DNA from 3 places in the Bacillus sp. FAU20 genome. Region 1 is predicted to be linked to each of the others. Evidence: predicted binding sites of a transcription regulator. Region 1 holds the regulator's gene; each other region holds the start of a gene.

Region 1 (4,221 bases):
GTAAGATTTCTTGAATGTTAGAAATCTTTTTGTCAGTGATTAAGATGTATGGGTTATCAAGAACTGCTTCCATTTTGTCAGAATCAGTAATCATGTAAGGAGATGCATATCCACGATCAAATTGCATACCTTCTACTACGTCTAATTCTGTTGTGAATCCTTTAGACTCTTCTAAAGTAATAACGCCGTCGTTACCAACGCGCTCCATTGCTTCAGCGATTAATTGACCTACTTCTTCGTCAGCTGCAGAAATAGCAGCTACTTGTGCGATAGAAGATTTGCCTTCGATTGGTTTAGAAATCGTTTTTAATTCTTCAATTGCAGCAGTAACAGCTTTTTCGATACCTTTACGAAGACCCATTGGGTTCGCACCAGCTGTTACGTTTTTAAGACCTTCACGAATCATAGCTTGCGCTAATACAGTTGCAGTTGTTGTTCCGTCACCAGCTACATCGTTTGTTTTGCTAGCAACTTCTGCTACTAACTTCGCACCCATGTTTTCGAATGCATCTTCTAATTCGATTTCTTTTGCGATTGTTACACCATCATTTGTAATAAGTGGTGAACCAAATTTTTTCTCAAGTACAACGTTACGACCTTTTGGTCCAAGTGTTACTTTTACTGCGTTTGCAAGAGTGTCGACACCGCGAAGCATCGAACGACGTGCTTCTTCACTAAATTTAATATCTTTTGCCATAATAATTGACCCCCTTGGATTTTTTAAGATTTATATAATTAACCGATAACTGCTAAAATGTCACTTTCACGTAAAATCAAGTAGTCTGTACCTTCATATTTCACTTCAGTACCTGCATATTTTGAGAAGATGATAAGATCACCTGCTGCTACCTCTAAAGCAACACGCTCACCATTCTCAAGCACTCGACCAGTACCTACTGCAACAACTTTACCCTCTTGTGGTTTTTCTTTTGCAGTATCTGGTAATACAATACCACTTGCTGTTTTTTCTTCTGCTTGAACAAGCTCAATTACAACGCGATCACCTAATGGCTTTAGCATGAACAATAACCTCCTCATTTTGTTATGTAAATTTCTTTTATTAGCACTCAAGTCATCCGAGTGCTAACACACTTATAATAATAAATAATCTCAATTTCTTTTGCAAGTAAAAAAATCATAATTTTTTCGCAAATTACTATATAAACTTTCTATATAGAATACCGCCTTTACTATATGAATCGTTGTTTCCCCTACTCGTATGTTACAATATGAAAGACACCCTAAGTTGTTTTCGCTAAACGTACAACTTTTTCCTGTCTCCTACTTTAATTTCAAATAAAGATTTACAAAAAAATCATAATTCGAATGAAAGTTTATATCGTAGATAACATATTTACATGTTATCCTACCTTATCTCATACACTAGAGTTAGAAAGGATGGTTAAACCATTTGAAGAAACAATACTGGTGGATTATCGTTACATACATTTTAATGCAGTTATCTGGCGTTGTTGGATTACCACTTCTCCTAAAAACAGGACTCTATGATAATAGAGGATTTACCATTGAGGAAAAAGGACAAATCATAATGGGACACTGGGCAATTATTAGCTTCTTTGTTGCATTATGTATCATACTTTGGTTACTTAGAACAGATATTCGTGACAGGCATTTAGATGCAATGCGCTCTTCTGTCCCAGCTACTATTGGATGGATTTTCATCGGGTTCTTCTTAGCTTTCTTTTCACAAATAGTTGCCGGTATGATCGAGATGCAGCTACTAGGAATTAAGCAAGGTTCAGAAAATACAATGAAACTGATGGAAATTGCAAGAACGACACCTTGGTTCCTTATTGTCGTATCTATAATCGGACCTATCTTAGAAGAAATCGTATTTAGAAAAATTTTATTTGGTGCACTTTATAAGAAGTTTAACTTCTTTATTGCAGCTATCATTAGTTCGCTTGTATTCGCAGCAATTCATTTTGATTTTACTCACTTATTGGTATACACTGCTATGGGGCTCGTATTCGCCTTCTTATATGTGAAGACGAAACGTATTATCGTTCCGATTGCAGCTCATGTTGCGATGAATACATTAGTTGCTATTGGGCAAATTTTTATGAGCAATGAGCAAATTCAAGAAATGATTAAAGAAGCTGAAAAAATGCAAGGCTTTATCGGAGGATTTTTTGTATGAGAAACTCACCATTGTTCATGGCTGCACTATACTTCCTTCTTGGATGTATCTTTACACGCTTGGCCATTACGAACGTGACAGATACAATCTGGAATATGTGGACAATACTATTTGCAGTTATGGCAACAATTGATTTTAATTTGGCACTTCGCCTTATATTAGTTAAATTCACAAAGAAGAAACAATAATAAAACGCAGAGGTCGCTTCCTCTGCGTTTTATTGTGGATAGTTTTTCAAAAAGTAAACTAATGTTTGTAACTCTACAGCTAAGTCAATATGATGAATTCTAATATTCTCTGATACGTTTAATCGCGCTGGTGTGAAATTCAAAATACCGTGCACGCTCGTTTCAGCTAATCTATCTGCTACAGCTTGTGCTACTGTGGCTGGTACTGTTAATATTGCCACTTGTATATCATTTGATAATCTCTCTTCTAATTCATCTAAATGATATACAGGAATGCCCCCGATTTCTGTTCCAACTTTCTCTTCACTAACATCAAATGCCATTTCAATTTTTGTATTATTGTTTTTCGTGAAATTATAATGTAAGAAAGCGGTCCCTAAATTACCTACTCCAATAAGTGCTACACGTGTTATATCATCTTGATCAAGTGTTTCGCGGAAAAATGATAATAAATAATTTACGTTATATCCATATCCCTTTTTCCCTAACGCTCCAAAATACGAAAAATCTCTTCGTATTGTTGCGGAATCTACTTTTACTGCCTCACTCAATTCGGCCGATGAAACACGCTGCTTACCAGAAAGAGATAAGTTTTGGATAAATCGATAGTATAGAGGCAATCTTTTAGCAGTGGCTTGTGGAATCTTTTGCTGATCCATATGACCTCTCCTCTCTTCCTATCATTATTCATATACTTTAATCAAATACAGAAGTTTAGCACTCATTAAATTCCTTGTATAATAAAGAGAAGAAGTATTCTCTCTTTATTTTAAACTATACACTATTTTTAGTATGATTGAGAAATATAAACATGGCAAAGTTAAGAAATTATTTGAGGTGAAAACATTGATTTTATTACAAGTAAACGCGCTTTCGAAATTATACGGTGCAGAAACAATTCTGGCAAACATAAAATTGGAAGTACAAACAAAAGATCGTATCGCATTAGTTGGAAGGAATGGAGCAGGAAAATCTACATTATTAAAAATAATCGCTGGTGAATTATCTCATGATGGTGGCGAAATTATAAAACCAAAAGATGTCTCAATCGGATATTTAGCTCAAAATACTGGACTAGAAACGTCTTTAACAATTTGGGATGAAATGCTAACCGTCTTTACCCACTTACAGCAAATGGAGACAAAACTTCGAAGGCTTGAGCAAGAAATGGGAAAAGAAGAAAACTTTTCAAACGAAGCTACATATGAAAGATTGTTAGCTGAGTATGACCAATTGCAACTCAATTATAAAGATCAAGGTGGATATCAATATGAAGCGGATATTCGCTCCATTTTAAGCGGCCTTGGCTTCCCAGTTGAAACGCACCAGACGACGATTTCTACTTTAAGCGGCGGGCAAAAAACAAGATTAGCTCTCGGGAAATTATTATTAACAAAACCAGACTTACTTATTTTGGATGAGCCTACAAACCATTTAGACATCGAAACATTAACGTGGCTTGAGCAATATTTACAAGGTTATCCTGGCGCAATATTAATCGTTTCACATGACCGTTATTTCTTAGACAAACTCGTTACACAAGTATATGAAATTTCGAATAAAGAAAGCAGACGATTTGTTGGTAACTACAGTAAATATTTAGACTTAAAATCAGCATTATATGAGCAAGAAATGAAACGTTACGAAAAACAACAAGATGAAATCGCAAAACTTGAGGACTTCGTTCAAAAGAATATAGCTCGCGCTTCTACAACGAAACGGGCTCAAAGTCGCCGTAAACAACTAGACAGAATGGAATTATTAACAAGACCATTAGGGGATTCTAAGTCAGCATCATTCCACTTCGATATTGAAAAGCAAAGTGGAAATGATGTTTTACAAGTAAATGATGCAACCATCGGCTATGATGAG
Region 2 (4,221 bases), on a different contig from region 1:
CAATGTAAAGTATATAAGAAACAGCTACTGGAATAACGATATAAGTAATTACCATCGCTGGGAGAACTCCCCATCCTTGGCTGGAAATTAAATTAATTGGTGCGATAAGAGAACTTAATCCAAGACCTGCAATTTCCTTTCCTGCTTCCAGTTGGAAAATTAATGCGGATACTGGACCGACTATAGCACTGGCGACGACAGTTGGAACGAGAATCATTGGATTTTTAGTGATATTTGGCAACTGTACTTTCGGAGTACAAAGTGCTTGAGCTAATATGCCACCTAAATTGTTTTCTTTCGCTGAGATGACAGAGAATCCGATAAACTGAGCGACGCATCCGGCAAGAGCAGCACCACCTGCAACACCGTCTAAGCTAAGTGCAATTGCTAACGCAGCTGATGAAGCTGGAGAGATAAGTAATAGTCCCCAAACTACTGCAATGACGATAGAAGCGATAAACGGGCTACCAGCCGAGCTATCTTTAATGAACGCTCCAACTGCATTTAAAACAGGAGTAATATTATGAGCTAACCAAATACCAACTAAACCAGAGCCTAATATTGCCGCAAATGGAACGAGCATCATATCTAAAGCAGTTTTTCCGCTTAAACGTTTACCAATATATACAGCTAAAGTTGCTGTTAATAAAGCACCGATTGGCTCACCTGTTTTAATAATTAGACCTGCTTCAGTAATTGAAATGGATCCGGCACCAATTGCTCCAGCCACCATAGCCGAGAAGATTACAAGGCCATTTGCACCGAGCATAAAAGCAATCCCGGCACCAATTGCTGGTGCCATAAGTGATTTTGCAACAACTCCGATTGTAATAAGTAATGGTATATCAACAATTCTTCCTATATTTTCGATCAGTAAACCAATTCCGAGGGATACGAAAATACCTTGTGCGATTCCAGCAGATGCTTTAAATACACGAGACATTATATATTCCTTCATTTGTTTCACCTTCTTCTATAAGTTAGTAACCAATTGTTTTCATATAATCACGTAAAATATCGTTTGATTTTGCGAATCGAGATTCTTCATCCTCTGTTAAATTGAGTTCTACAACTTCTCTTATACCGTCTCTAGTAATAATAGCTGGTACTCCTGTACAAATATCATATTCACCATACTCACCATCTAAAATGGCTGATACAGCAATGACACGGTGATCATCATTAAAGATTGAACTCGCAATATATGCTAGAGAATTTCCGATTCCGTAATAAGTAGTTCCTTTTCGCTTATAAATTTCCCATCCAGCTTTCGCAGTCTTCTCAACAATTTCATCTAAATCTATTTCACCAAATCGTTCTTTTTGTTCTTCTAAAATTTGCAGAATTGGCTTTCCACCAACAGTTACGTGAGACCAAGCAACCATTTGAGAATCACCATGTTCTCCCAATGAATACCCATGAATACTACGAGGGTCTACATGTAACATTTCAGATAAAATTGTTCTTAAGCGAGAAGAATCTAATGATGTACCTGTACCGATCACACGATTTCTAGGTAATCCAGATAATTTCCATACTTCATATGTAATAATATCAACTGGGTTCGATGCGAGTAAGAAAATACCATCAAATCCACTTTCCATTACGCCACCAACAACACTTTCCATAATCTTTGCACTTGCTCCTAAAGTATCTAAGCGACTTTGTCCAGGTTTTGGTGCTGGCCCTGCAGTAATAATAACAATGTCCATATCTTTGCAGTCTTCATAGCTTCCTGCATATACTTTTGTTCTTGTATTTGTAAAGTTAATGCAATGTGATAAATCCATTGCTTCCCCAACTGCACGTTCATGATTTATATCAATTAATAATAGCTCTTCGCAAATGCCTTGATTCACAATAGAATACGCACAACTTGATCCAACTAATCCAGTACCGATAATTGCAATTTTTCTTGTATGCCTTTTCATAGCAATCTCTCCTAAGTGATCATATAATCTATTTCTTTTGTTCTTTACACTCTTAATTATAGAGGTTATCACGATAGAAACCATGGATACTTTGTGAAATATTGAACAAAGTTTTTGTCCTTTTTGTGAATTGTTATATTCCATTTTCGTCATATTTGTTACAACTGGAAAAATATTTATTATATATTTATTGACATACAACAAAATAAAACGAGCGAATCCATTTTCGCTCGTTTTTTCATCCTATTATTCTGCACTTAACTGACTTTTCAATTGCTGCACAATCATCGGATTCGCAGGTGCTGCTGGTTTATAATAACTCTTTTGCTTTGCGTACTCATACATATTACGTTGGCGCATCTCATCTTGATTACGAATTTGGATTAACGTTTGATGTAACTGCTCATTATCAGACTGAGCAATATAATTTGCATAACTTGTTAAACTTGCATTTAATCCTGCTAAATAATCATTTACCATATCTTTTTCATTCATGTTCCGCTTCCTCCTATCCTAAAAAAGTCATTAATTGTTGCTTCGTATTTCGTGCATCTTGTGCATCCTTTTGTAGCATTTGTTTCAGTTGTGGATCTGTACACGTCTGTGCATACTGCTCCAACTTGTTAATAATTGTTGCATGTCCACCGATTAAATGACGTAAATTTTCTACTTCAAGCTCTGTTAAATTTTGCATGGAATACTCCTACCTTTCTTCTTTCATTCTTCTTTAGTATTCTGTTTTTTTCAAATCGTATTCATTAAAAAGTCTGCTAAATAATCATTTAACTAAAAAGAGCCTCTAAACGATTAGAGGCTCTTTCTACTTAAATTCCTTTCCGCTTCTTCAATCGCCCGTTGCATTTGTATTAACGGATTTTCAATCACTTTCCCATGTCCTGTCGCCAATAAAGACGGCTTATACTCCAGCAATTTCTGCGCGCTTGCTAATGAAACTTCTGCATCCCACGTACCAAACATAGGAAACGGGAAAAGCCACTTCAACTGTCCTGCTACCGCTAATCCTCCTCTCGTTTGAAATGCATCTCCAACAATGAGTGCATCATTTCTTGTGTCTAAAAACGCCATTGATCCCGGTGTATGACCTGGAGCTCCAATCGCTACAAGAGAACCAACTTTATCTCCCTCTTGAAGAAGAATATCTGGAATCGTATTTATCTGTTTTGACACTCCCACTTTTATTGGTGTATTTCGTTCTCCCTCTTGCAGTACCTTATCTCCTTCAAGTAAACATGCATCTCTTTTTGAAATATAGACCGGAACATCCGGCAGCACTTGTTTTATAACATCAAGCGCTCCTACATGGTCATCATGCGCATGTGTAATAACGATTTTCGTAATCGGTTTTCCTATTTTCCGAGCTGATTGTAAAATCTTCTTTGCACAAAACGGTAAAGCCGCATCAATTAAAGTTAATCCTGTCTCTTCTTCAACGAAGTAACAGTTAATTGGAAATAGACGCGGTAAAAATGCGATTTGATGAACTGTTCCTACACTTATCACCTTCATCTTCTTTACCTCCATAAAAAAGAGCTGTTTACACATACATATGTAAAACAGCTTTATTCAAGAATTCAGCAATAAAAAACCAGTAGCCAATCGGCTACTGGTTCTCTTTCATCTATTAAACTGTATAACGCTCATCTTCTAAAATTTTCGCAGCAATTTCACGTTTCTTCGGAATTACGTTAAGTGGTGTGTGGCGAGTTAATTTACGTAATGATGATAACATCATGCGCAGCATGTCGCCGTTTTCAATTGCGATAAGTGTTTCTTTCGCATCTGCTTCAATTTCGTTGAATGCTTCTTGGCAGAATACTTCAGTGTATAACACTTTTTGTTTATTCTTTTCAAGACCAGTTGTTTTAATTGCTTTTTCTGTACGAAGAACAGCTGATTCCATTGCATATAGGTTACTTACGATGTCAGCGATATTCACAAGAATTTCTTGCTCTTTATCTAATGCTTTACCGTATTTTTGAGCTGCTAATCCAGCTACCATTAAGCCGATTTTCTTCGCGTTACTTACTAAATACTTTTGAAGTGCTAATGGCTCATCGCCTACTTCTTCTGGCATCATCATCATTAACTCTTCTTGTAATTTTTGTGCTTTTTGAAGAAGTGGTAATTCACCTTTCATCGCTTTACGTAAGAACGTACCTGGTACGATTAGGCGGTTAATTTCATTCGTTCCTTCGAAAATACGGTTAATACGAGAATCGCGGTACATTCTTTCAATCTCGTACTCTGCCATAAATCCGTAACCACCGTG
Region 3 (4,221 bases), on a different contig from region 1:
GCAATATGTTGATAAATTATAAAAAAGATCACCCATTTGGGTGATCTTTTTCACTGCACCATGCGTGTATTTACATAAGCCGCGATTATAACGTGTCCAATTATAATGATAGGAAATAAGATTTTGGCATTAGGAGTAGTGAAGACACTACCGATTGTCGCAATGACACCAGCAATTAAATTATAAAGACCTACTATTTTTGATAGTGTCACTTTATCAAGCACGCGGCGTTCGTTGAATCCTGATAAGAGGCAAGTGTATTGTTTTACCCCGATGAAATAAGCTAGTGCAAATGAAATGATTGCTACTATGAATAATGATGGTGAAGCGAAGAGAGTCATTGCAAACACCTCCGTTAATGGGCTATAAATAAATTATAGTCTGAATGTTATAATTTAACAAAATACAATTTTGATTTTAAATGTAATAGAAAAATGGAGTATTTGTAATGAGGGGAGATTAAGTATGAATATTGTGGAGTTTCAGATTGAGACGACAAATTAACGAAGGAACTAATAGAAATGGTAGAAAAGAAATTTCAGAAGCGCGTAACGGATTTCATTATTACACATGCGCACGCTGATCGAATTGGCGGAATAAAAACGTTGAAAGAAAGAGGTATTAAAGCGCATAGTACAGCATTAACTGCAGAATTAGCAAAGAAAAATGGATATGAAGAGCCGCTTGGAGATTTACAAACAATTACGAGTTTGAAGTTTGGCAATACAAAAGTAGAAACGTTCCATCCAGGGAAAGGACGTACAGAAGATAATATTGTTGTTTGGTTGCCACAATATCAAATTTTAGCTGGAGGCTGTTTAGTGAAATCTGCGGAAGCAAAAGATTTAGGAAATGTTGCGGATGCATACGTAAATGAATGGTCTACATCGATTGAGAATGTGCTGAAGCGATATGGAAATATAAATTCGGTAGTACCTGGTCATGGAGAAGTAGGAGACAGAGGATTACTTTTACATACATTGGATTTATTAAAATAAGAAATTGTAGAAATACAAAAGAGAGGAGAAATAATTTTCTCCTCTCTTTCTTCTAACTATATTTAAATGCTGAATCTGTCGATTACGCCAGCATGTATTACTGAGATTTTAATTCCAAGTATACAAATACTAGAACTGTCATAATTGCTATAACAACGTAAGTAGCATCAAGCATTATAAGTGTTTTTAAAGTTTCAGTCATTCTAATTCACCCCTGTTATAAAAATATAACATGATCTTTTTATTGATTAGATAAGAGATCATAAAGATAAAATGTATATGAAATTTCTTAAGTAGTTTCTATATAAATATATCATATAAATAATGTAAGTAATGTTAAGATAGTGTAAATGTATTGTAAATAAAAAGCTTTACAATAAAGGCTTTAATAAAAAATGATAGTTTCTTAAAATAAAAAATACGCTATTCTTTCTATTGAATGATAGAAAAGGATGGCGTTTTTGTATGTCTATTTTCATATGTGATGAATTGCAACTATTTGTATAAGGATTCAAAAAATTTTCGTTGTATATATTTCTCCAAATTAATTATTTAGCTATTTAAAAGTATCGAAAGATGTGTGCACACTAATGTACATTTTTTAGTGTCAATAAAAATATTATGTCAACAATATGAACTGTCACAAATCTTTATATATTATTGTGATTGATATCACATCACTTTTTTTCAATGGGTATTATGCTTAAGGTGTAATGAATGATTGGGAGAGGGTGGGATGATATGTTTTGTTATCAATGTGAACAAACGCCAACAGGCGGATGTAAAGTCATGGGTGTTTGTGGTAAGAATGAAACGATTGCGAGTTTACAAGATACGATTGTGTTTGGGCTAAAAGGAATTGCAGCTTATCGCACACATGCTGCTCAGCTAGGGTATACGGATGCATTTGTAGATGCTACAACACAAGAAGCTTTATATATGACATTAACAAATTCTAATTTTAACGAACAAGAGCATATTGATATGGCTATGAAAGTTGGGAAATCAGCTTTACGGGTGATGGAGTTATTGGATGAGGCACATACGAATCATTTTGGTGTGCCAGAACCTGTACAAATTACACAAAATCGTGTAGAAGGTAAAGCAATTGTAGTTACGGGCCATAATTTAATTGCATTAGAAGAACTATTAAAGCAAACAGAAGGAAAAGACATTAATATTTATACGCATTCTGAAATGCTACCAGCACACGGATACCCGCAGCTGAAAAAATATAAACATTTAAAAGGAAACATCGGTAAGGCATGGTATGATCAAAGACGCCTTTTTGAAAAATTTACTGGTGCCATATTAGCTACAACGAACTGTGTTATGCCAATTAAAGGCTCGTACTCTGATCGATTCTTTTCATATGACATTGCAGGTTTAGAAGGTGTACAAAAAATTGAAAATGATGATTTTACAACGTTAATTCAAAAAACGCTAGAACTTCCAGAAGTACATATGGAGTCGGATGAACAGTTAGTGACAGGGTTTCATCATAATACAGTATTATCATTAGCTCCAGAAATTATTGACGCAGTAAAAAAAGGGAAAATAAAGCGTTTCTTTGTTATCGCCGGTTGTGATGCACCGGGAAAAGGCGGAGAATATTATCGTGAATTAGCAACGTCACTTCCGCCAGAAACGGTTATTTTAACAACTTCTTGCGGGAAATTCCGCTTTAATGATGTGGATTACGGTGTTGTACCTGGTACGGAAATTCCGCGTTACATTGATTTAGGACAGTGCAATAATTCAATTTCTACAGTGAAAATAGCGGCTGCTTTAGCTGATGCTTTTCAATGTGAAGTGAATGAATTGCCAGTAAGTATTGTCCTATCATGGTTTGAACAAAAAGCGGTTGCCATTTTACTAGGGCTATTTAGTCTTGGGATTCAAGATATTCGCATCGGTCCAAAGGCTCCTGAATTTATTTCAGCTGGCGTGCTTGATGTATTACAAGAAACATTTGGTTTAAAACTAATTACAAATGCAGCAGAAGATATGGCTATGATGTTATCGTAACAAAAAATGATCTGTCTTATTAAATAAGAAGAGCTAGCCATATTCATTAACTTTGGTATAGTATAGCGCCCCAAAACAAAAATGTAGAATTTTTATTTTGGGGTATTTTCTTTTCTTAGTGGGATAGGTATGGGGAAATTTAAAAAAAGAAAACAGACTGTATCGAATAGGTAATAGTTGATTTTAGAAAAAAATATAAAAATCGAGTTGACATTCATCGCTACTCAGTCATACAATGTACTTGTAATAAGCAATACTGAGTAGTGTTGTTTCTCAAAATATTTTCAGCAGACAATAGGTAATAGCGGATTTTAGAAAAAATTTGAAAATCAGTTGACATCTATCGCTACTTAGTCATACAATGTAGATGTAATAAGTGATACTGAATAGTTCGAATTCACAAAAACTGTTCAGTGAAAAATTCGCCTTAGTACTCTGTAATACTGAATATAAGTCAGACAGAATAGGGGGTAAAGGAGGATCAGAACATGGAAAATTTAACTGAAATGTTGAAAGGTTCACTGGAAGGGTGTGTGTTGGAAATCATTAGCCGCCGTGAAACGTATGGTTATGAGATTACTCGCCACTTGAATGATCTTGGGTTTACCGAAGTCGTGGAAGGAACGGTGTATACCATTCTCGTACGACTAGAGAAGAAAAAGCTTGTGAATATTGAAAAGAAACCATCAGATATGGGGCCGCCTCGTAAGTTTTATTCATTAAATGAAGCTGGTCGTCAGGAGCTTGAACTATTTTGGAGAAAATGGGATTTTGTATCGTCAAAAATTAACGTCTTGAAGTCAAACTAGCCTCATAATATAAAATGTTTCGGCTCATATTTGGAGAGTTTCTTGTTCTGCTTTATAAAAAGGAGGAAAATAACATGTTGGAAATATTCAAAAAATTAATCGGTGATAAAAAAGAGTACAGAATGATGATGGCACGTGTTGCAGCACTGCCAGAGGACTATCAGTTTGTGTTTAAGAAAATTCAAAACTATATGTGGAATTTTTCGACCGGAAACGGGATGGATATGCTGCACATTCAGTACGAATTAATCGATTTGTTTGAAGCCGGTGCAGCGGAAGGTAGACAAGTGCTAGATATTACTGGGGAAGATGTGGCATCTTTTGCTGACGAACTAGTGGCAAACGCTAAAACGTATGTCTCCAAATATCGTGAAGATTTGAATGAA

The links. Region 1 encodes Rex, which represses fermentation and respiration genes when NADH is low (regulators of the CRP and FNR family bind a similar motif). Its sites were predicted from a motif close to TTGTGAAATATTTCACAA; they were not measured.
Region 2: AC0OM3_RS20815 (L-lactate dehydrogenase) is a predicted target of Rex. The motif match lies at 2,023-2,040, and genes of this name have one in related genera.
Region 3: hcp (hydroxylamine reductase) is a predicted target of Rex. The motif match lies at 1,659-1,676, and genes of this name have one in related genera.

Annotation. Positions count from the first base shown of each region.
Region 1 covers NZ_JBVYHY010000017.1:48,470-52,690, reverse strand. Annotated here, with positions in the region: gene groL (chaperonin GroEL) at 1-697, opposite strand, end outside; gene groES (co-chaperone GroES) at 736-1,020, opposite strand; gene AC0OM3_RS12635 (CPBP family intramembrane glutamic endopeptidase) at 1,412-2,161, shown strand; gene AC0OM3_RS12630 (YdiK family protein) at 2,158-2,349, shown strand; gene AC0OM3_RS12625 (redox-sensing transcriptional repressor Rex) at 2,379-3,008, opposite strand; gene AC0OM3_RS12620 (ABC-F family ATP-binding cassette domain-containing protein) at 3,196-4,221, shown strand, end outside.
Region 2 covers NZ_JBVYHY010000024.1:91,508-95,728, reverse strand. Annotated here, with positions in the region: gene AC0OM3_RS20820 (PTS sugar transporter subunit IIC) at 1-958, opposite strand, end outside; gene AC0OM3_RS20815 (L-lactate dehydrogenase) at 981-1,931, opposite strand; gene AC0OM3_RS20810 (spore coat protein) at 2,178-2,426, opposite strand; gene AC0OM3_RS20805 (hypothetical protein) at 2,440-2,625, opposite strand; gene AC0OM3_RS20800 (MBL fold metallo-hydrolase) at 2,739-3,458, opposite strand; gene AC0OM3_RS20795 (acyl-CoA dehydrogenase family protein) at 3,574-4,221, opposite strand, start outside.
Region 3 covers NZ_JBVYHY010000011.1:38,835-43,055, forward strand. Annotated here, with positions in the region: gene AC0OM3_RS08595 (hypothetical protein) at 1-22, shown strand, start outside; gene AC0OM3_RS08600 (DUF3784 domain-containing protein) at 51-341, opposite strand; partial or broken gene bla (subclass B1 metallo-beta-lactamase) at 492-998, shown strand; gene hcp (hydroxylamine reductase) at 1,740-3,026, shown strand; gene AC0OM3_RS08615 (PadR family transcriptional regulator) at 3,515-3,835, shown strand; gene AC0OM3_RS08620 (DUF1048 domain-containing protein) at 3,910-4,221, shown strand, end outside.